DNA from 3 places in the Gracilibacillus sp. Marseille-QA3620 genome. Region 2 is predicted to be linked to each of the others. Evidence: riboswitches for the same ligand, from Rfam matches in the RefSeq annotation. Region 2 holds a riboswitch; each other region holds the start of a gene.
What was found. A riboswitch is a leader RNA that binds a small molecule or an ion and turns the genes downstream of it on or off. The one in region 2 is predicted to bind S-adenosylmethionine.
Positions count from the first base shown of each region.

Region 1: it holds a riboswitch for S-adenosylmethionine, as region 2 does, so the genes downstream of both, ACY8DX_RS14880 (methionine biosynthesis PLP-dependent protein) here and ACY8DX_RS18445 (methionine ABC transporter ATP-binding protein) in region 2, are expected to answer to the same signal.
Region 3: it holds a riboswitch for S-adenosylmethionine, as region 2 does, so the genes downstream of both, metK (methionine adenosyltransferase) here and ACY8DX_RS18445 (methionine ABC transporter ATP-binding protein) in region 2, are expected to answer to the same signal.

Region 1 is NZ_CM143102.1:2,944,204-2,952,275, forward strand. Features, by position in the region: gene ACY8DX_RS14870 (nicotinate phosphoribosyltransferase) at 1-484, opposite strand, end outside; gene ACY8DX_RS14875 (cysteine hydrolase family protein) at 502-1,053, opposite strand; gene ACY8DX_RS14880 (methionine biosynthesis PLP-dependent protein) at 1,287-2,402, opposite strand; SAM riboswitch class I at 2,472-2,590, opposite strand; gene ACY8DX_RS14885 (M42 family metallopeptidase) at 2,722-3,768, shown strand; one part of gene ACY8DX_RS14890 (IS3 family transposase) at 3,853-4,805, opposite strand; one part of gene ACY8DX_RS14890 (IS3 family transposase) at 4,805-5,183, opposite strand; gene ACY8DX_RS14895 (patatin-like phospholipase family protein) at 5,331-6,176, opposite strand; gene ACY8DX_RS14900 (GntR family transcriptional regulator) at 6,359-6,730, shown strand; gene ACY8DX_RS14905 (ABC transporter ATP-binding protein) at 6,742-7,431, shown strand; gene ACY8DX_RS14910 (hypothetical protein) at 7,428-8,072, shown strand, end outside.
Region 2 is NZ_CM143102.1:3,644,301-3,652,372, forward strand. Features, by position in the region: gene sufD (Fe-S cluster assembly protein SufD) at 1-830, opposite strand, end outside; gene sufC (Fe-S cluster assembly ATPase SufC) at 848-1,633, opposite strand; gene ACY8DX_RS18425 (YuzK family famiily protein) at 1,882-2,043, opposite strand; one part of gene ACY8DX_RS18430 (IS3 family transposase) at 2,328-3,280, opposite strand; one part of gene ACY8DX_RS18430 (IS3 family transposase) at 3,280-3,658, opposite strand; gene ACY8DX_RS18435 (MetQ/NlpA family ABC transporter substrate-binding protein) at 3,809-4,639, opposite strand; gene ACY8DX_RS18440 (methionine ABC transporter permease) at 4,655-5,323, opposite strand; gene ACY8DX_RS18445 (methionine ABC transporter ATP-binding protein) at 5,320-6,351, opposite strand; SAM riboswitch class I at 6,463-6,580, opposite strand; gene ACY8DX_RS18450 (O-acetylhomoserine aminocarboxypropyltransferase/cysteine synthase family protein) at 6,674-7,990, opposite strand.
Region 3 is NZ_CM143102.1:3,472,066-3,480,137, forward strand. Features, by position in the region: gene asnB (asparagine synthase (glutamine-hydrolyzing)) at 222-2,108, opposite strand; gene metK (methionine adenosyltransferase) at 2,308-3,507, opposite strand; SAM riboswitch class I at 3,631-3,760, opposite strand; gene pckA (phosphoenolpyruvate carboxykinase (ATP)) at 4,116-5,687, shown strand; gene ACY8DX_RS17435 (nucleotidyltransferase family protein) at 5,710-6,258, opposite strand; gene ACY8DX_RS17440 (hypothetical protein) at 6,308-6,886, opposite strand; gene ACY8DX_RS17445 (DUF2584 domain-containing protein) at 6,963-7,205, opposite strand; gene ACY8DX_RS17450 (alpha/beta hydrolase family protein) at 7,229-7,972, opposite strand.

The DNA of each region.
Region 1 (8,072 bases), 700 kb from region 2:
TTGTCCCAAACTCAAATAATGGATCGCCATCGGCTACCATGGTGAGCCTTGAGGCCTTTGTTGCAATCAATGTCTGGTAGTTGACGACATTGAGGATAGCCGTCTCAACAAGCTGTGCCTGAGCTAGCGGGGCTTCAATACGCATAAGAGGCTCATTCTCAAATACGAGCTCCCCTTCCTTCATGCTTCTAATTGTTCCTGTAAATTTTAGTTCCTTAAGGTAGGACAGGAAGTCATCAGCATAACCTACTTCATTACGTAAATATTCAATATCAGTGTCTGTAAAACGCAGCTCTTTAATATACGTAATGACACGCTCAAGTCCTGCAAAAACGGCATAGCCGTTCCCAAATGGGTTACGTCTAAAGTAAACGTCAAAGACGGCTTTTCTGTTATGGATGCCATCCCGGAAGTATGTTTCCATCATATTAATTTGGTATAGATCTGTATGTAACGCAAAGCTGTCATCTTGATAGTGTTTCATCAAGCTTCCTCCTTAATTTATAAAACATCTGCTCCAAGTGTTTGTTCAAAATGGCCAAGAGCCCATTGATGGCCGGCCTCATTGAAGCTTGCCACTCCATCTTTATGGACGATGATCTTGTAGCCTTTATTGTAAGCATCCACCGCTGTATGGAGGACACAAATATCTGTACAAACCCCGACTAAATGAAGCTCGGTGATTCCCCGCTCACGAAGCTTGATATCAAGGTCCGTGCCGGCGAAAGCAGAATAACGCGTCTTGTCAATCCAAAGGACATGGTCTTCGTCCTTGTTCCTATTATACACATTTTGCAGATTTCCAAATAAATCTCTGCCAGCAGTGAAACGGATATTATGGGGCGGGAACAATTTCGTTTCCGGGTGGTAAGGATCATTCTCTTCATGCACATCAATGGCAAATACGACATAATCCTTCCGTTTAATGAATTCTTCTGTCAATGAAACAATATAATCCTCAATTCGCTGCCCTGGCTCACCGCAGGTCAATCTTCCCTCATCTGCCACAAAGTCGTATGTATAATCGATATTAATCAGCGCCTTCAACCGAATCACTCCTCTGAATTTATGGTTGGACTGTCATCAGCATAACAAAAAATCATGCGAGATGTCTTTACAAATAATTTTACAGCTATTCTACCATTTAAGACAGAAGATTTCCGCTTCTTCACCCGTTTTTTCCTTCTTGCCAGCTTTAAGCTGCTTATCTCTTACATTTTCCTAAAATCACCATCATTACTCCATAAGAAAAGCCAGCCCTGCAAAATGGACTGGCTGAACGGATATTATGCTTGCACTTGTTTGCTGCTAACCGCTTCAAAGGCGTTCTTCAGGTCGGCAATTAAATCATCAGCATGTTCGATACCAACGGAGAAGCGGAGCAGCCGGTTACAAACACCACCTGCTATGCGGACCTCCTCCGGGATATCGGCATGCGTTTGTGTAGCCGGGTAGGTCATAAGGCTTTCAACCCCTCCAAGACTCTCTGCGAAGGTGATGACACCAAGGCTTTTCAGGAAGTGATTGACCCATTTCTCAGATTGAAGCCTAAACGAAATCATGCCGCCTTTTCCCGGATAGAGGACATCGATGACCTCCTCCCGCTCCTGTAAGAAAGCCGCGATTTTCCCAGCGTTCTCCTCATGCTGCTTCATGCGAAGGCTCAATGTCTTCATTCCTCTCATGACAAGCCAGGAATCAAATGGCGAAAGGATAGCCCCTGTTGCATTTTGATATTCATCAAGCTTTTGGCAGACATCCTCTCCCTTTGCAGCAATGAGGCCAGCAAGAACATCATTATGACCGGCAATATATTTTGTCGCACTGTGAACAACAATATCAGCACCGAGTTCAAGCGGACGCTGCAAGATTGGTGTGTAAAAGGTATTATCAACAATCAAAAGGAGGTTATTCTCTTGACTTAAATCAGCAATTGCCCGGATATCGATTTCCTGCATTAAAGGGTTTGTCGGTGTTTCAATAAAAAAGGCTTTTGTCTGACTTGAAATGGATTCAGCAAAATCTCTATAGGACTGGCATTGAACAAAAGTGATGCCGTATTTCTTCCAGGTTTTTTCGAATAAACGATATGTACCACCATATAAATCAGCTGAAACAAGGATCTCATCACCCGGTTCGAATAATGTGAGCAAAGCATGGATGGCTGCCATGCCAGAACTATAGGCAAAGCCTTGCTCACCGCCTTCAAGGGCCGCGATGGCCTTTTCCAAAACCTCTCGGGTCGGATTTCCTGTCCTAGTATAGTCATAGCCTGTTGATTGTCCAATCCCCTCATGCCTGTATGCGGTCGAGAAATAAACGGGCGTGTTCACCGTACCTGTTTGTGTTTCACTTCGATTGCCGATTTGGGCTAATACTGTTTCAATCTTCCATGCGGTCATTGTTCTGCCCCTCCCAAATAAAAAATAAAAAAGCCTTCCAAGAAGAAGACTTATCGAGCTTTACTCTCCTTCTTATCTCTCGAGGCACATAAATATGCATATGCCTTGCAGGATTTAGCACCTTTCCGAATGCATCGGCGGTTGCTGAGACATCATCGGGCCCGTCCCTCCGTCTCTCGCGATAAGATTTGTTCGAATATTCATTTAACTATAATTTACATGGATATCCTAAAAAAGGCAAGAAATTTCTCATCTATTGTACCCTTTTTCCACGGAGGTATATAATAGAGCTATTCACTAATAAGAGGAGTGTCTACAAATGAAAGCAGACGGTCAAGAGATATACGGCTACATAAAAGATTTGGTTTCCATTCCAAGCCCGACTGGCTATACGGAAGAGGCCATTCGTTATACAGAGAACTTTCTGAATACATGCGGAATTGGAAACAAACGGACGAATAAAGGGGCCTTGCTTGCGACAATTAAAGGCCAAGATGATTCTAAACACCGCTTCCTGACAGCCCATGTGGATACTTTGGGAGCAATGGTCAAGGAAATCAAACCAAGCGGGCGTTTAAAGCTGACGATGATCGGCGGCTTTCGCTGGAATGCCTGTGAGGGAGAATACTGCAAGATTCATACAGCAGACGGTAATGTGTACACAGGAACGATTTTACTAAACCAAACCTCTGTCCACGTTTATCAGAAAATGGGTGAAGTGAAACGCGACGATGACCATATGGAAGTTCGGATTGATGCGGTCACCAAATCAAAATCAGATACGCAAGCACTCGGTATTGAGGTCGGTGATTTTGTCTCATTTGAGCCTCGGGCAGAGCTTGCTGGGGACGGCTTCTTAAAGTCAAGGCATCTGGATGACAAAGCGAGTGTCGGCATCCTACTCTACTTGATAAAACAACTGAAGGAACAAAACATCACCCTTCCATACACTACCCATTTCCTTATTTCCAATAATGAAGAAATCGGCTATGGCGGAAACTCTAATATTCCGGACGAAACTGTTGAGTATTTAGCTGTGGATATGGGCGCAATTGGAGACGGCCAAACAACGGACGAGTATAGTGTATCCATCTGCGCGAAGGATTCAAGCGGTCCTTATCATTATGGCCTGCGCCAGCATCTTGTCAAATTAGCCCAGGAGCATGATATTGATTACCGTGTTGATATATATCCTTTTTATGGATCTGATGCCTCCGCTGCCATCCGGGCCGGGTATGATATCGTTCATGGATTAATCGGACCGGGGATTGACGCCTCTCATGCGTTTGAGCGCACACATATCAGTTCCATTGAACATACGGCCAATTTGATTTGGCATTATTTGCAGTCAGAGCTAGTCGTCTGATTATTGCCTAAAAAAGGGGTGGGAATAGATGGGTGAACTGCACCCTATAAAGTAGACAGTTTAATAAAAAGGGATGTGCCGTGTTTATGCGGCGATGAGATGACTTCGGTAAGCTGCCGGAGTCATCTTTTTTAATGTCCATTGCTTTCTCGTATTGTTATAGTAATCCATATAATCATCAATCATATATTTTAGTTCTGCCAAACTGTTTGCCTCCTTATAAGGAACTTCGTCCTTCATATGTCCAAAGAAGGATTCCATTGGGGCGTTGTCCAGGCAGTTTCCCCTTCGTGACATGGACTGTAAGAGCCCCATCTCTTTCACGCGAGATTGATATTCAGGATGCGTGTAATGAAACCCTTGATCCGAATGAATCATTGCTTCTGGATGTAATTGATTCCCATAACAACTTTCTAACTTGGTTAATGTTCGGTAGACTATCTCCATCCGTAGGCTTGTCGAGAGTTCATAGGCGACGATCTCTCGTGTCGCCACATCTTTCACGCAAGACAAATAAGCCGTCTTCCCACCGCGGATTTGCAGGTAGGTGATGTCGGTCAAGAAGACTTTCCCTGGTTCCTGTTGGTCAAACTGGCGGTTCAAATGGTTGGGTACCTGACGGTGAACCTCTGTTGCCTTGGCCATCGTACGGTATGGGTTCGCTCTCCGTACCTTGGCAAAAAAGTGAAACTTGCGCATCAATCGAAGGATTTTCTTGTGGTTCATTGGCTGACCGGCTTTCTCGGTGACTTCCATATATAAGCCGCGATAACCGATTTTCCCTTGGGCCTCATCATAAATCTCTTTTAGAAAGACATAATCCTGATAATCAGACTCCTCCCGGATAGCTTGTTTTTCCGCATTCTGAAGCCATTTATAATAGCCGCTTGGACTCACTTGGGCCACTTCACATAAATAACGGACCATGTTCTTCAATTGATAAAGCCGAATCGTCTCATTAATGACTTGGTATTTCTCTCGGGCTTTTAACGACGATTCTTCTTCGCCTGCCTTTCCAACTCGTCTAGCTTTTTTAGTAAGGTCAATTCCGCCTCTAAGAGGCGAATGCGGGCTTCTGCTTGGGCCAATTTCTTCTCGGCAGAGGCATTCTCTTTCTTGGGGCGTCCCTTACTCGCTTTTCCTCGGCGTTCCTCTAAAAAGCCATTTTCTCCGTATGTTTGGAAGGTTCTGCGCCAACGAGCCAGGGCGCTTTGGGCTTTTTTAATGCCAATCACCTCTAAATCGAAACCTGCTTCTCGGAATATTTCCGCTGGGCCTTTCCCAGATTGGTTTTGTTTAACCGCCTGCAGTTTGAAGTCAGGGGTATACTGAATCGCGCGGTCTGTCACGGCTTTAACGTTTGGATTAGCTTCTAGTAGTCTTTGTTGGTGTTCATTAAAGATAATCTTACTCATGAAAAATACTCCGTTCTAAAAATCGTAATGTTAGTATAACGGGAGTTTTCCGGAAAGAGAATAGGAAAACCCCGAATAGGGTCCACTTTTTTTAAAGTGTCCACTATTCGGGGTTCAGTTCAGGGTCTATTCCTCCCCCTTTTTATCTCATAATAACTCCTTCAATTTTCCATATGCTTTCTTTGCTTCCCGGTAGCCTTCCTCATACAGATTCTCAAGCTTTTGCGGATTCCGTCCGATGGTGGAAACATCAAGCCTCCGTATTGGCTGGATAATAACAACGTTCCCCTTCTCCTCTTCCTCCTTAAGATACTTTATCGTGTCATTATAGACGATATGATGGTTTTTCATTGCTTTCAACAGTCCCGCATATTTCCCATATTTCCTTGAGGCAAGCCAATTCCAATTTGATGGTGCCTCTCTATATCCTTTATTCTTCGTTAATACAACAATGTTTTTCGTGTTTCCGTCTTTCACCGATTTCTTAATGGGAATAGGATCGGTCACACCCCCATCAAGGAGATATCGTCCATTAAAGGATACCTCCGGTGCAAACAACGGCAAGGAGCTGGAAGCCCTTAGTATGGTAAGCATATCCTTACTATATGATTGTTTATCAAAATAAACAGCTTCGCCAGTCTCACAATCGGTCGTTCCAACGACAAAGCCTTCCTTTGAGCTGCAGAATGTTTCCATATCAAAAGGAATTAGCTCATTTGGCATTTTGTCAAAAATTAAATCCATTCCAAACAATTCCCTATTTCGCAAAAAGCGCTTAAAGGAGATGTATTCAGGATGTCGACTGTATTCAATGATCACCTGATGATTCCGATTCATTTGGCGGGCAATATAGGAGCTGCCATTACATGCCCCTGCTGAAACTCCAATGGTATACGGGATATAGATATCCTCCTCCATCAAATACCTCAGGACACCCGCAGTGAAAGCTCCTCGCATTCCGCCCCCCTCCAAAACAAGCCCTGTATTCTGCATATGCACCATCTCCTTGGCTTAGTGTCTATACCGGTGTCATCCTACTTTTTCCCTCTTTCAATTAAAAAATAAGCATTATTTTCATAGAAGTTATTGACATCTATGGTGTATTACCAGTATAGTACACCTTAAGGAGTGTATGAACCATATAGTACACACACCAAGAATTAGGAGGTGAATGGATGTCATTCCTCATTAATAACCGCGATCCCGTTTACTTACAGGTTGTCCGTTACTTCAAGGAACGAATTGCGACTGGAGAATTGGCAGGAGGACAGGAAATCCCATCTCGCCGTGAACTGGCCGGTTTATTGAAAATCAACCCGAATACCGCACAAAAAGCCTATAAGGAAATGGAGGAACAAGGATTGATTTATACAGAGCGCAATTTCCCAAGCCGTGTTACGACAGATGAAAAGATCTTAAACGGCGTCCGCGAGGAATTGATTCAAGAGGCAGTCGATGCCTTCATCCTAGCCGTCAAGCCCATTCAAGTACCAGTTGACGAATTGGTTGATATTGTGAAAAAGAATTATCTTACCGAAGAGAAATAAGGAGGAGAACTATGCTGCAGGTAAAGAACGTAACAAAAAAGTTCGGCAGGAAACGTGTATTGGACGATGTAAGCTTCACGGCGAATAAAGGTGAAATCACCTGCCTGATCGGCATTAACGGCGTCGGAAAGACGACCATCATGAAAGCCATCCTTGGACTTACACCCGTCAATGGCGGCGAAATCCTCATTGATGGAGAACACCGAAAGAAAAGCACCTATGAGAAATTAACTTTCATTCCGGATGCATTAACCATGCTTCCAGGCTTTACGATAAAACAGGCAATGGATTTCATGACTGATTTCTATGAAAGCTGGAACCAAGACCGTGCTGATGAATTGCTTCAATTCTTTAAGTTAAACGAGGAACACCGTATTTCCACCCTTTCAAAAGGAAATACAGCCAAGGTTAATCTCCTATTAGGTCTTGCTCAGGATACAGACTATGTCCTCATGGATGAACCGTTCTCCGGAATTGATATCTTCAGCCGAGAACAAATTGCCAATGTATTCACGAGTCATTTAATTGAAGACCGAGGCGTCATCATCACAACTCATGAAATCAATGATATAGAACACTTAATTGATAAAGTAGTCGTATTAAACCATGGCACCGTCTATAAGGAGTTTAACGCAGAGGACATGCGGATCAAGGAAGGGAAATCCGTCGTGGATGTACTGAGAGAGGTGTATATACAATGAATCGATATTTAAAGCTAGTGAACCTGGAAGTTTCACGGGTAGCGAAAGTATTATTTGGGGGCTTGGCTGCTCTATTCATCATTCAAATGATTGGAGTATGGATAACATCCAATCAATATATGAGCCGTGCGAACGAGGCCATTATGAACGGAGAGAGCGTTCAATCGATTGTAGACAATTATTCTTATATGAGCATGCTTAGCTTCAGTGATAAAATTTATTTTATCGGACCTATCGCTCTTTGTGTGGGTGCTGTCTTCTTTTATATCTTTTTGATTTGGTACCGGGACTGGAGCGGTAAGAATACGTTCATCTATCGCCTTCTTATGCTGCCGACCGCTCGACTTTCCGTTTATTTTGCCAAAGCAACCGCTATAATGATCATTATCTTCACAATGGTTGCCGCTCAAATGGTCTTCATCCTAATCGAAAGCAGCTTCATGGAATTGCTCACACCAGCTGAGTATTTAAAAGAAGCGACCATCAGCCAGATGGCCAGCTATAATATATATTTGTATTACATCATCCCAGGTACCTTCACAGAATTTATCCTCTACTATGGTGGCGGATTCATCGTCCTGACGGTATTATTTGCAGCTATCCTGATGGAACGTTCGTTCAGATGGAAGGGGCTATTCCTC
Region 2 (8,072 bases):
AGGTTTGTGATGTTTTCAGAAATTGTATTACCGTCATTCATCAAGCCAAGCGCCCACTCAACGCGGCCGTCATTCTCAACATATGCATTACGGTTGACATATGTTTGCATATCCTTAGATAGGGTATCCACTGCACCGTATTTTACTTGTGCATTGTTTCCGACAATGACCTCAGAAATTAAGTTTCCAAGAACCGGCTTGCCGTCTGCTAAGGATATATAGTTTTCCACATACGTAACAGAGCTGTTATCCTCTGCAACGATCAATACGTGGTTATATAGGTCTGCTTCTTTATTATCAATAACAAAGACTGCTTGAATAGGCTCTTCAATCACGACATTCTTAGGTACATACAAGAAGACGCCGCCATTGAATAACGCTGCATGAAGAGCAGTCAATTTATTTGTTGTAACTGGAACACTCTTCGTCATGAAGTATTTTTGAACAAGCTCAGGATGTTCCTTTGCTGCAGCTTGAAGATTCATGAAGATAACGCCTTTTTCCTGAAGTTCTTTCGAAAGTGTCAGGTGTGCAGCTGTATGGTTTCTTTGGATATAGAGGCTTCTGTCCTCCGCTGGATTAAGCAAGCTTTTCACTTCATCAGCGAGCCCATCAAGATCAGCATACGGCTCACTGTCAATCGCGCTCACTTTCATATCCTCTAAATTCCATTTATCGATTTTTGTTTTATCTGGTTTTGGCATAGGAGTCACACTGGCTTCAGAAAGGGCTTCAAGACGAAGGCTTTCTAGCCAAGCAGGCTCACTATGTGCTTTTGAAAAAGAAGTGATTGCATCTTTTTCAATTGGTAACGTAGTTTCTGTTGTCATAATGATCCTCCTATTGCTTAAGCTTCGATTTCTACTGTTTCGTCTTCAATGCCTAGCTCTTCCTTAATCCACTCATAGCCTTCAGCCTCTAGACGCTGTGCCAGCTCTGCACCACCGGATTTCACAATCTTACCTTGCATCATAACGTGAACATAATCAGGTGTGATGTAGTTCAATAAGCGTTGGTAGTGAGTGATCATTAAGCATCCGAAGTCTTCGCCTCTCATTTGGTTGATTCCTTTAGAAACAACTTTAAGGGCATCGATATCAAGACCGGAGTCAATTTCATCAAGAATGGCAATAGCCGGCTCAAGCATCATTAATTGAAGAATTTCATTACGCTTTTTCTCACCGCCGGAGAAACCTTCATTGAGGTAACGCTGTGCCATATCTTGGTCCATTTCTAGAAGGTCCATTTTCTTATCCATTTCTTTGATGAATTTCATCAAGGAAATTTCGTTCCCTTCACCGCGTTTGCTGTTGATGGCAGAACGCATGAAATCAGCGTTTGTTACGCCGGAGATTTCGCTTGGATATTGCATTGCTAGGAATAGACCTGCTTTAGCGCGCTCATCAACTTCCATTTCAAGCACATCTTCGCCGTCCATTGTGATTGATCCGCTTGTTACCTCGTATTTAGGGTGGCCCATGATTGCAGAGGACAATGTAGATTTCCCTGTACCGTTAGGACCCATGATTGCATGGATTTCTCCACCTTTAACTTCAAGGTTAACACCTTTCAGAATTTCTTTGCCATCAATTGCAACATGTAAATCTTTAATTGTAAGTACTGAACCAGCCATACTTATACCTCCAATAATATAGTTATCTAAAGTTAGATTGTTTCTATTCTCAATTTATTCTCATTCCAATATTATAACAAATAGAATCTGGATTCAACTTTTTGAGCCCTTAAAAATCCTTGAAAAAACTACATTCTCCTGCCATAACAATTACTGCGTAAGGCTATTATAAAGTTAAATTATGAGAAAGAAAAGAACCAGCAATTGTATGCTGGTTCTTTCCCATTTTTCTATAATATCTTCTAAAATTAGAAGACTCGTCGATTCAGATCATTTACAATCTCATTACTTTTCAAATAACTGTCTTCTCGTCGTTCCTCTACTCGCATGCGCACATCTAACTTCTGGTTGTACACCTCATATCCAACTCCGTGCGCCTGCCTCATAGCCTTTTCCATTTCGTTCGTCACTCTGAGATGCAGCTGATTGTCAAAAATAATGAATCATCCCTTTCGAATTATTAAGTTAAGGTTATCACTTTATTAGAGAGCTCTCAATGTCTATATACCACGCTGAGCGATTGTTAAAAGTGATTTCGTCGATTTCTCAATGGAATTGCTTCATCATTCTGAGAAATGCCGGACGATATGTCTTATCAAGCAGGTATATATAATAGAAGAAAAAAGGTGCATTCCGAAATGAATGAACTGAACCCTATAAAGTAGACAGTTTAATAAAAAGGGATGTGCCGTGTTTAGGCGGCGATGAGATGACTTCGGTAAGCTGCCGGAGTCATCTTCTTTAATGTCCATTGCTTTCTCGTGTTGTTATAGTGATCCATGTAATCATCAATCAAGTATTTAAGTTCTGCTATACTGTTTGCTTGCTTATAAGGAACTTCGTCTTTCATATGTCCAAAGAAGGATTCCATCGGAGCGTTGTCAAGGCAGTTTCCCCTTCGTGACATGGATTGTAAGAGCCCCATTTCTTTCACGCGAGATTGATATTCAGGATGAGTGTAATGGAAACCTTGATCGGAATGGATCATCGCTTCTGGATGTAATCGATTCTCATAAAAGCTTTCTAACTTCGTTAATGTTCGGTAGACAATCTCCATCTGCAGGCTTGTCGAGAGTTCGTAGGCGACGATTTCTCGTGTCGCCACATCCTTCACGCAAGACAAATAAGCCGTCTTCCCACCCCGGATTTGCAGGTAGGTGATGTCGGTCAAGAAGACCTTCCCTGGTTCCTGCTGGTCAAACTGGCGGTTCAAGTGGTTGGGTACCTGACGGTGAACCTCTGTTGCCTTAGCCATCGTGCGGTAAGGATTCGCTCTCCGTACCTTGGCAAAAAAGTGAAACTTGCGCATCAAACGCAGGATTTTCTTGTGGTTCATCGGCTGACCGGCTTTCTCAGCGGCTTCCATATATAAGCCTCGATAGCCGATTTTCCCTTGAGCCTCATCATAAATCTCTTTCAGAAAGACATAATCCTGATAATCGGATTCCTCTCGAACAGCTTGTTTTTCTGCATTCTGAAGCCACTTGTAATAGCCGCTTGGACTCACTTTGGCCACTTCACATAAGTAACGGACCATGTTCTTCAATTGATAGAGCCGAATCGTCTCATTGATGACTTGGTATTTCTCTCGGGCTTTTAACGACGATTCTTCTTCGCCTGCCTTTCCAACTCGTCTAGCTTTTTTAGTAAGGTCAATTCCGCCTCTAACAGGCGAATACGGGCTTCCGCCTGGGCTAGCTTTTTCTCGGCAGAGGCATTCTCTCTCTTGGGGCGACCTTTACTCGCTTTTCCTCGACGTTCCTCTAAAAAGCCATTTTCTCCGTATACTTGGTAGGTTCTGCGCCAACGAGCCAAGGCACTTTGGGCTTTTTTTATGCCAATCACCTCTAAATTAAAACCTGCTTCTCGAAATATTTCCGCGGGGCCTTTCCCAGAATGGTTTTGTTTAACCGCCTGCAGTTTAAAGTCAGGGGTATACTGAATGGTGCGGTCGGTCACGGCTTTAACGTTTGGGTTAGCTTCTAGTAGTCTCTGTTGGTGTTCATTAAAGATAATCTTACTCATGAAAAATACTCCGTTCTAAAAATCGTAATGTTAGTATAACGGGAGTTTTCCGGAAAGAGAATAGGAAAACCCCGAATAGGGTCCACTTTTTTTAAAGTGTCCACTATTCAGGGTTCAGTTCAGAATCGGACATGCACCTTTTGTATTTTTTTATTCTGCCGGAATGACAGAACCTTTATATTCTTCATTGATGAAGTCTTTAATCTCATCGGATTTAAGGACTTCAACCAATGTCTTGATTGCTTCATTATCCTTATCTTCCGTACGAACCGCAATAATGTTTACGTACGGGTTATCTTCAGGACTTTCAAGTGCGATTGCATCCTCAGCTGGGACAAGATCTGCGTCAATCGCATAGTTGGAGTTGATTAAGACTGCATCGCCTTCATCATTATTGTAGACTTGAGTAAGCATTGGTGCTTCAATGTCTGTTTTAAATTTCAATTTCTTAGGGTTTTTCTCAATATCATCTACAGTGGCTTTCACTTTATTCACATCTTCCTTCAATGTGATTAAACCTTCTGTCTCAAGCATAGATAGGATACGGCCGTGGTCAGCAACGGAGCTGCTCATAATAATTTCAGCCCCTTCTGGCAGGTCATCTAAGCTGTCATATTTCTTGGAGTAAACGCCGATTGGCTCAATATGAATTCCGCCAGCATTAGCGAAATCATACTCATTCTCCTCAACCTGCTGCTCGAAATACGGGATGTGCTGGAAGTAGTTTGCATCAATGGATCCATCCGCTAACGCTTTATTCGGCATTACATAATCAGTGAATACTTCAATCTCCAAGTCAATGCCCTTTTCTTCAAGTAATGGCTTTGCCTTTTCCAAAATTTCTGCATGAGGAACATTAGATGCGCCTACAGTCAATTTCTTTGTATCCCCATCACCTGAACCTGAATCCTCTGAACTGCCGCAAGCCGCCAATATTAAAGTGAAGCAAAGTACTAAAATGAATGATAATTTCTTTTTCAACTCCATCTTCCTCCCTTAACGTTTATCCAGTTTCCTGGTTATGATATCTCCAATAAATTGGAGGATAAACACGATGATCAATACTAAGATGGTAGCCACTATTGTTACATCGGATTGTCCTCGGCTGAACCCTTCCAGGTAAGCTAAATTACCAAGTCCGCCTGCTCCAATCAACCCTGCCATCGCTGTATAGCCAACTAATGCGATTGCCGTTACCGTTATCCCAGACACAAGTGCTGGTAATGACTCAGGAATCAACACCTTCCAAATGATGGTGAACGAGGTTGCCCCCATCGACTTGGCAGCTTCAATAACCCCTTTGTCAATTTCTCTAAGTCCAATCTCAACCATTCTCGCATAAAATGGCGCCGCACCGATGATTAAAGCCGGCAGTGCCGCATTTGCCCCAATAATGCTTCCCACGAGGGCTTTTGTGAAGGGAATGAGCAAAACGATTAAGATAATAAATGGAATAGAGCGGAAAATATTCACAAAGGCGCCCACAATTCCATAAATGATTTTGTTTTCCCACAGATTTCCTTTTGATGTCAAGAACAACAGAAGGCCTAGGATAATGCCTAGGAAAAATGTTGCTACTAAAGCGATTCCTGTCATGTATAGCGTCTCCATCGTTGCCTCTGAAATACGCTCCCACACGACATTTGGAAAATAGGTCTCCATCATTCTGAAATCACCTCCACACCGATGTCTTGATTATGGAGATACTCGATGGCTTTCGCTACTTCTGATTGTTCTCCATCCAGATGAATGAATAAGGTTCCATAGGAACCGTTTTGAGTTTGAGAGATTTTCCCTTGCAGAATATTTACGTTAATTTGGTAAGAACGAATGACCTCAGAGAGCACTGGGGTTTCCGCTGACTCACCAATAAAGGATAGCTGAACAACCTTCCCTGTCGGATATGCTTCAAGCATATGCTCAATCGTTTCCTTCGTTTCCTCTGGCTCTGTGACCTGCTGAACAAATCGCTTCGTAATAGGTGCTTCCGGTTTCTTGAACACATCTAGCACCTGCCCGCTTTCCACAACCTTGCCCAGCTCCATTACTGCTACACGATGACAAATCTTGCGAATGACATGCATTTCATGGGTGATAAGGACAATGGTTAAGCCTAAACGTTTATTGATATCAACCAATAAATCGAGAATATCATCTGTTGTTTGTGGATCGAGTGCTGATGTTGCCTCATCACATAAAAGGACCTTTGGATTATTGGCAAGTGCACGCGCAATGCCGACACGCTGCTTTTGTCCGCCGCTCAATTGGGAAGGATAGGCATCTCCGCGCCCTTCAAGGCCGACAAGCTTGATAAGCTCCTTCACTCTAGCTTTCCTCTTATGCTTTGGCACTCTCGCTATTTCCAGCGGAAATTCTATATTTTCACTAACCGTCCGTGACCATAGAAGATTGAAGTGCTGGAATATCATGCTCACTTCCTTACGAGCATTCCGTAATTCCTTACCTTTAATGGCGCCCATATCTCGTCCGGCAACCTTTACTGTTCCTTTTGTCGGTTTCTCCAACCCGTTTAGCATGCGGATAAGCGTACTTTTTCCAGCTCCGCTGTATCCAATAATCCCAAATATCTCACCTTGCTCAATTGATAGGGACACATGATCAACGGCTTTAATGGATGTACCTTTTTTAAATGTTTTTGTATATGTCTTGGATACATCATTTAACGTGATCACTTAAACCTTCACCTGCTCTTTCTCTTATGCTCCATAGATTCCAATTCAATAAAAAATGCCTTCCTGCTATGAGCAGAAAGGCATGAATAATTAACTTATGCATGTTCCTTTCTCTCATCTTCCAGGACTTAATAATCCTGTGTGAATTGGCACCTTTTCAATCATGGCTGTCATGATTGCCGGTTGCCGGGCTTCATAGGGCACATCCCTCCACCTCTCTGGATAAGAGTCGTTCGATTCATTCACTTGTTACTGAATGTTATCCTACCATGGAGAAGAACGAGGTGTCAATAAGGACTTTTTATTTTACCACAAAATTCTATCATTTCGTTGTAACGGATTGGGAGCTGATGCCTGTTGCCTTCTCGATAGCAAGCTCAAGCTCTTCGATTAAATCCTCCACATTCTCAATCCCGATGGAAAGACGAACGAGATCATCAGTCACCCCGGATGCCTTCAAATCTTCTCCCCTTAATTGCTGGTGAGTCGTGCTTGCGGGATGAATAATCAAGCTCTTCGCATCTCCGACATTCGCGACATGTGACCACAGGCCGATTGTATCAATCAATGTCTTTCCGGCAGCCCTTCCGCCCTTGATGCCGAAAACAGCTACAGCACCCGCTCCTTTTGGCAAATATTTATTGGCGAGCTCATAATCAGGATGGTCTGGATCACCTGGATACAGAACCCAGCTTACAGCTGGATGCTGCTTTAAGTATTCAATGATCTCCTCAGTATTGGCAATATGCTCCTTCATCCTGACATGCAGGGTTTCAAGACCAAGAATAAATTGAAATGCATTGTATGGACTTAAGGCTGGACCCAAATCCCTTAATAGCTGGACTCTCGCTTTAATAATATAGGCAGCTGCCCCAATGGCCTCGCTGTAAATGATGTCATGATAGCTTGAATCAGGCTCCGTAAACCCTGGGAATTTCGGAGAATTCCAGTCAAACTTTCCTGCATCCACAATAATGCCCCCTAAGGTTGTTCCATTCCCAAGCAGCCATTTCGTTGCAGAGTGAACAACAATATCTGCTCCATGCTCAATGGGCCGGCATAAATACGGGGTCGCAAATGTATTGTCAACAATAAGCGGAATACCAGCCTCATGGGCAATCTCTGCCACCTTTTCAATATCCAGTACACTCAAGCTTGGATTACCGATTGTTTCTCCAAAGACAGCCTTCGTCTTCGGCGTGATAGCCTGTCTGAAATTCTCCGGATCACTTGGGTCGACAAACTTCACCTCTATTCCATATTTAGGGAGTGTTGTCGCAAATAAATTATATGTACCCCCGTAGAGTGTAGAAGCTGCCACAATTTCATCGCCTGCACCCGCAATATTCAAAATGGACAATGTGACGGCTGCTTGACCGCTCGCAACAGCAAGCGCACCAATTCCACCCTCAAGCTCTGCAACCCTTTCCTCAAGGACACTCGATGTCGGATTGTGAATCCGGGTATAAATATAGCCAGGCTCTGATAACCCGAATAAATTGGCCGCATGGTCTGTATCCTTAAATAAATAAGCATTGGATTGATAGATAGGCACGGCCCTTGCTCCAGATAATGCATCCTCCTGCAGCCCTCCATGAATTCCTACTGTTTCAAAGCGATACTTCTTCTTTTCTCCCATCCTTCGACACTCCTTTTCATCTTTTGTGATTTCCCGGAAAATAAAAAACCTCTTCACTTAGGAGAAGAGGGTAGATTCGATT
Region 3 (8,072 bases), 170 kb from region 2:
CTCATTTCTCTACATCCATTTAATGGCCAGCCTGAATAGTTCATATGCTTGTTCTTGTATGTATGGAAAGATAATTACTTAGTACCTATCAATTATTTTACTGTATAAGAATCATTTTGGTTTCATTTTCCATTAAATATTTTTTTGAAAACGTTATCATCCATTCATAAAGAATAGGCATCCGCAACGGAAGCGGATGCCCCAGGATTGTTACATCCCTATTAATGTGTCGTTACTAAATCTTCAGTCATTGTTTGAAAAGAGTACTTTTTTTCGATAAAGATTCCATACCAGATCATGAACACAAGTACTGTCCAAATCTTGCGGCTATTATCGGCCTTTCCTTTTACATGGTCATCAAGCAAACGGAGAATGACATCCTTATGGAATAAATGGTCCGTGTCACTTTCCAGAATAATGTTCACAGCCCAATCATACATCTCATCCTTCAGCCAATGACGAATTGGAACAGGGAAACCTAGTTTCTTTCTTGTGAGTACATGGTCAGGAACAATTCCTTCCACGGCTTTGCGCAGAATGTACTTAGTTGTGCCATGACTTGTCTTCATATCAGATGGAATCTTAGATGCCACCTCAAATACTTCCTTATCAAGGAATGGTACACGCAGCTCAAGGGAATGTGCCATCGTCATCCGATCAGCCTTTAACAAAATGTCCCCTCTGAGCCATGTATGAATATCAATGTATTGCATCTTGCTGACATCCTCATACCCTGCTGCGTCACGATAGAATGGTGCAGTAATGGTCTTATAATCCAACCCGCCATGGTATGGTTTGTACAGCTCTTTCTTTTCATCCTCCACGAACATTTTCGCATTGCCGATATAGCGTTCTTCCATTGGTGTACAGCCACGTTCAATGAAGCTCTTTCCTTTAACCCCTTCAGGAAGAATAGCCGCAATTCGTTTTAAGGAACGGGTTAAGACAGCAGGCATTTTCGTGAATACATCAAGAGATTGCGGTTCGCGGTAAATATTATAACCGCCAAATAATTCATCCGCTCCTTCCCCAGACAGCACGACCTTCACATGCTTTCTCGCTTCCCTTGAAACGAAATAAAGTGGTACACATGCCGGGTCAGCAAGCGGATCATCAGCATGCCACATAATCTTCGGCAGTTCCTGCATATATTCCTCCGGCGAAATGATGTAGCTAATGTTTTCTACGCCCAATTTATCGGCTGTTTCTTTTGCCACATCGATCTCACTGAATCCTTCATGCTCAAAGCCGACAGAGAACGTCTTAATATTTGGATGGAATTTCTTTGCGATAGAAGCAATTATAGAAGAATCAATTCCTCCGGAAAGGAATGAACCGACAGGCACATCTGAGCGCATATGCTTCTGTACACTGTCAATCATTACTTCACGAATCTCCTCTGTCCAATCCTGCTCTGACTTCAGAACTGGTGAAAAGGACGCCTTCCAATATTGACCGATTTCAATTGGTCCCCCGATTGATTTCTTTAGATAATGACCTGGGAGCAGCTTCTTGATGCCATCCGTCATTGTTTCCGGCTCAGGCACGAATTGATAAGTTAAATAATGCTGCAATGCATCCAAATTAACCTCTTCATCACCAGAAGCCAATACGATGCTCTTCTTCTCAGAGGCAAAGAATAATCTGTCTTCTTCCTCTTTATAGAAGAACGGCTTGATTCCAAACGGATCGCGCGCTGCAAAGATGGATTTCTCCTCTTTGTCCCAAATGACGAACCCGAACATCCCGCGCAGCTTCTTAACAGCCGCTTCTCCATAATACGCATATGCACCAAGGATAGCCTCCGTATCAGAATTCGTCTTGAATTCCAATCCTTTAAGGGAAAGCTCCTCTCTTAGCTCCAAATAGTTATAAATTTCACCATTGAAAACGATCCAATACCGTTCATTTTCAAAAGAAAGTGGCTGGTGACCGCTTTCCAGGTCAATAATACTTAAACGGCGGAAGCCTAATTGAATATATTCATCAACATAAAAACCTTCATCATCCGGTCCTCTATGGTAAATAAGATTGTTCATTTCCTTTAAACAATCAGATACGAGAGCATCTTGACATTTATCTAGAACACACCCAACAAAACCGCACATTACGAAAAAAACCTCGCTTTATAATAAATATTTTTTATAATCGCACCAATCTATACTATCAGACTTTTTGCGCAAAATATGTCGAATCCTACGAATTATTTACCGGTATTTTTAGAAAAATATGTAACATTAGTATGTCATTTGTCGCATAAAGACTATTAAAAAAACCTTAGGGCATGTATGCCCTAAGGTTTTTTCATTATATGGAAGCTTGTGTACGAAGTACTTCTGCTTTGTCTGTTTTCTCCCATGGAAGATCCAGGTCATTGCGTCCAAAATGGCCGTAAGCAGCTGTTTGTTTATAAATTGGACGGCGCAGATCAAGCATTTTGATGATACCAGCTGGACGAAGGTCAAAGTTTGCACGGATTAATTCAACCAGCTTATCTTCATCAACCTTGCCAGTTCCAAAAGTATTCACCGCAATGGATACAGGCTGAGCTACTCCAATCGCATAAGCCAATTGAACTTCAGCCTTTTCAGCGAGACCGGCTGCCACGATGTTCTTCGCTACATATCTGGCAGCATAGGCAGCAGAACGGTCTACCTTTGTCGCATCCTTGCCGGAGAAAGCACCACCGCCATGACGCGCATAACCGCCATACGTATCAACGATGATTTTTCGGCCAGTCAATCCAGCATCTCCTTGAGGTCCGCCAATCACGAAGCGGCCTGTTGGATTGATGAAGTATTTTGTCGCTTCATCAATTAAATGAGCCGGAACAACTGACTTGATTACATGCTCTTTTAAATCCGCCTGAATTTGTTCAAGGGTTGTTTCCGGGTCATGCTGAGTTGAAATAACAATTGTATCAACACGAACAGGTTTATCATTCTCATCGTATTCTACAGTTACTTGAGTTTTTCCATCAGGACGAAGATATGGCAGGATTTCCTGCTTACGTACTTCTGTCAATCTTCTTGATAATTGGTGGGCAAGTGAGATTGGAAGAGGCATTAATTCCTCTGTTTCATTGCAGGCAAACCCAAACATCAGGCCTTGGTCACCAGCACCGATTGCTTCGATTTCTTCGTCTGTCATCGTTCCTTCTCGAGATTCAAGCGCCTGGTCTACCCCTTGAGCAATATCTGCTGACTGCTCATCAATGGACGTCAAGACAGCACAGGTCTCTGCATCAAAACCGTACTTCGCTCTTGTATACCCAATTCCTTTAATCGTTTCACGAACGATTTTCGGGATATCCACATAGGTGGAAGTCGTAATTTCTCCTGCAACAAGGACAAGGCCTGTCGTAACAGAAGTCTCACAAGCTACACGCGCATTTGGATCCTGCGCAAGGATTTCATCTAGAATGGAATCTGAAATTTGGTCACAAATCTTATCTGGATGCCCTTCAGTTACAGATTCAGATGTAAACAAATGTCTCTTAGTCGACATAATAAAACTCCTCCTTAAGTACTTATCTATACGGTTACTCATTATCTTTAGTCATGTCCTGAATGCACAAAAAAAGACCTTCCTAAAGAGGAAAGGTCTATATCTCACGAAATTCGCCTTTCACTCTCATCGTTCAAGGCTTCTATTAGCCTTGCATCAAGTTAGCACCTTTGCGTGAACCTAATAGCGGTTCAAACTGCAGGTTGCCCCGGCTTCATAGAGCTTTGTTCCCTCCACCGAGTCTTGATAAGAGTATCCGTTTCAAAGTTAAATCTTAACTTACTATACTATGAACTGTCAATATATGTGCAGGATATATTTGTATGGGTTTCAAAGCCCCTCAACTGTCGCAATTTTATGAATAAATTGATATAATATATTGTGAACAAGTTAACAATATTAGTAATAGGAAATATTAAAAGCCGAATCAATCCTGTATGGCTAAGGAAGTGAGCAGCAGCTAAGGATGTGGAACGGTTGTTTAATATTTTTTATTTATCTAATCGTTAATTAGTATGTTTAATTTATACAAATATGTTATACTATTTTTCATACAAGAGACAAATACATTAATTGGAAGAGGATGATTTCTTATGAGCCATGTTGAAATGTCCAATGAGTTGAAGCAACTGCTATCTAATGAGAATATGCACATCCAGTTATCCGTTCCTCAATTGGTTGAGAAAGTATTAGCACGAAATGAAGGGATTTTGACATCCACTGGTGCCATCAAGGCAGAAACAGGCAAGTATACCGGTCGATCTCCAAAAGATAAATATATTGTCGAGGAAGCTTCCTCAAAGGATAAAATTGACTGGGGAAGCGTAAATAAACCCATCTCGGAGGAAGCATTCGCGAACCTGTATGAGAAGGTCATCAACTACTTGAATAAGCAGGATGAACTTTTCGTCTTTAATGGCTACGCAGGTGCAGATAAAGAATACCGCTTACCTATCCAAGTAATCAATGAATATGCTTGGCATAATCTGTTTGTACATCAGCTGTTCATCCGCCCGACAGCGGAAGAACTAAAAACCCATAGCTCAGAATTCACGATTATTTGTGCGCCTGGATTTAAGGCAGACCCGAAAGTTGACGGTACGAGATCCGAAACCTTCATTATCGTTTCATTCGAGAAGAAAGTCGTCTTAATCGGCGGTACAGAATATGCCGGGGAAATGAAGAAATCCGTCTTTTCCATCATGAACTACTTGCTTCCTGAGAAAGACGTATTCTCCATGCACTGTTCAGCCAATGTTGGACAGGAAGGGGATGTTGCCCTATTCTTTGGTCTTTCCGGTACAGGCAAGACAACCTTATCAGCAGATCCGAGCCGCCGCTTGATTGGTGATGATGAGCACGGCTGGTCTCCAAGCGGTGTCTTTAATATCGAAGGGGGCTGCTATGCAAAGTGCATAAACTTATCTCATGAGAAAGAGCCGCAAATCTTCGATGCCATTCGATTCGGTTCGGTCCTTGAGAATGTAATGGTTGATGATAAGACTCGCATTGCTGACTATGACAATGGTTTCTTAACGGAAAATACACGGGCTGCTTACCCAATCGATGCCATCGACAACATCGTCAAACCAAGTGTGGCTGGGCACCCGACAACCATTATCTTTTTGACAGCTGATGCATTCGGTGTGCTGCCTCCTATCAGCAAGCTGACAAAGGAACAAGCCATGTATCATTTCTTGAGCGGCTACACGAGCAAACTAGCTGGAACAGAACGCGGCATTACTGCACCAGAGGCAACCTTCTCAACCTGCTTCGGTTCACCATTCCTTCCGCTTCAGCCTACACGCTATGCGGAGATGCTTGGCAAGAACATCGAGGAGCATAATGTCCAGGTATACTTGGTCAATACAGGATGGACAGGCGGCGAATATGGCACAGGCAGCCGTATGAAGCTTTCATACACCCGCTTGATGGTACAGGCAGCCCTTGAGGGTGAACTAAGCAATGTTGAAACCGTTCAAGACAGTGTATTCGGCCTACATATCCCGCTTCATGTACCTGGCGTACCCGATGTCGTATTGCAGCCAAATAAAACATGGGCAGATCAAGAGGCCTACTATAAGAAAGCTCATGAGCTTGCTGCCAAGTTCCGTGAGAATTTCTTGTCATTTGATCATATCGACACAAATATCGTCATTAAAGGCGGTCCAATTGCTTAAAGAAATAGCAAAAGCGGAGAAATCAATTATGATTTCTCCACTTTTTTTGTATGTCCACCATTCGATTCTTCTCAACGAGCGGCCACTTCTTCAGCCAGTTCTTTATCGCTATTCTCTTTTCATATAGATCCAGCCGCTCGGCTGTCTCTGCAAAAAACGGAGTCGGCCGTATCTTCATCGCAAGGAGGTCATGCACGCCCCATGGTGCACATAATTGAAGATCTCCATGTTCATCCAGCTTTACGCCGACTGCACTTGCCGTTTCGGGGAATTTAGAGATAGCATCACTAGTTGAAGTATACGGAGGAATCTGATTGACCATATGCATCCTTGCTTCATTCTTGACGGACCACGGCCTGCCCGGCAGGAGCCTCTCTAACTTCCGCTCTAAATCCTTTTCCACTCTCTCATCTGTCTCGCTCTCATCGAAGTAGATAAAGTCTATATCTGGAAGCGGCGTTCTCTTTGTATACCCATGTAAGACATCCCATACCTTTGTACGGACAAAACCGGCACAAATCGACCAATCTGATTTATGCAAAGATTGGGCTGCTTCCAAGGTCTCCATCATCCAACGGTCTTGTTGAATGACTTTAAGGATATCTGCTTCATTCTTCAATCTACATCCCGCCTCTCATTTCATTCACCGCTCTTAAACAATATCTCTTAATATCCGCCAATTCATCTTTATTTACAGGCAATTGAGCTTTCTCACAGAAGGAAACAAAGTCAGTGCAAGCTTTCATAATTTCCGCCTCAAACACCCCTTTCGGAATACGCTCACTTACTATTTCAGTCTGTTCAACAGACAGGACAAAGCCCTCTTCATCTGTTTCATACTGATAATCCAACACCTTTAATTGGCAGTCCTGCTCATTTAGCAGAATAAAGAAATCCGTTGAATAATCCAGAAAAATAATATTTGCCCCTCCATCTTTCTCATAATCCTTGAACCGAATCAAGGTCTCACACGTCGTCAAGAGAGAGGTCGTAGCATAGCTCATACCGCCAAACCGCTCTCCTCGAATCCAGAAAGATATCTCTCCGTCCAAAAAACTATCATCCACTTGTGTCTTCAAATTACGGAGGGCCGCCTCCTTACAGCCTGATTCCAAGATACTTATCAGAGACAGCTGACTAACCGTGTCATCACGGTGAAATTCATAATCATACACAAAAATACCAATCTGAAAATCCATTCTGTCTCCCCCTTTATCGCTAGGAAAATCAAAAAAGGCACACAGTGCATATGCCTTCTGTCTGCCTTTTAGCTTCTTAGTTGCTGGAATTTAAGGAGATAAGCTGATAGGTTATCGTTGTCTTAGCGTTCTCCCATTCTACCTTCTTGATCAATGCTGTTCCTCTTGTGTCTCCTTCAAGCGTTGTCCGAATTTCAATCGGAATATCAATTGGATATAATCGATATCCATCCTTTTGTAATGTGAAGAGATTTTCCTGAACACGCTTCTCATTAGATTTCGTCACAATGAGGGTATTCATCTCCATTGGCATGCCCACATTATTCAACTCCCTCGTTTGATCTACTTATTTACCATCGTACCATTGGAAGCCGTTTCTTTCATCCATTTCGTCAGATCACGCACAATTTGACGGTTTATTTCCGGTGGAAAGTAATGGGTAAATCCGGGAAAATACCATGTTTCCACTTCTTTACCTGCCTCTCTCAACCGCTCCTCAAGCATTACTGCATGCTGAATGGAGACATTCTTATCTTCCTCGCCATGAATAATCAGTACCTTACAAGCGATTCTCTCTATCTCATAGAGAGGCGTACGTGCTTTATAGGCAGCCGGATACTTCATCGGGCTTCCCCCAATGACCCGCTTGAGCATTCTTCGAAGATCAATCCGCTCCTTATAGGTAAGCACCATATCTGATACTCCTCCCCATGTAACAAGGGAGGCAGCCTCCGGACAGCCAATAGCTGCCCAAAGAGCCATAATTCCTCCTCGTGAGAAACCAAATAGGTGAATCCGCTCTGGATTAACCATTGGATGCCTCTTCAATAATTCAAAGCCGGCAATCGCATCAAAGCGGTCCTCCAAAGCAAAATCCTCATCTCCCTCCCCTCCCTGATTCCCTCGGTAAAAGGGAGCGAACACAACAAATCCCTGTGAGGCGAACTGGATGATTCTGCTCGGTCTGACGGTGCCGACATTCTTGATTCCGCCTCGCAGGTATAGAAAACCATCATGTATTCCAGCATCCTTTGGTTCTGCCAACAGTCCTTTCACCGTCAAGCCATTCGAGAGATAGGTCACCATATATAAAGAAATCCTTGGATGCGGGGAAGGGTATCGTGTTTTTTCGACTATTTGTCCAAGCTTAGAGGATGTTTGTTCCACTCTTCCTCACTCCTTTCAT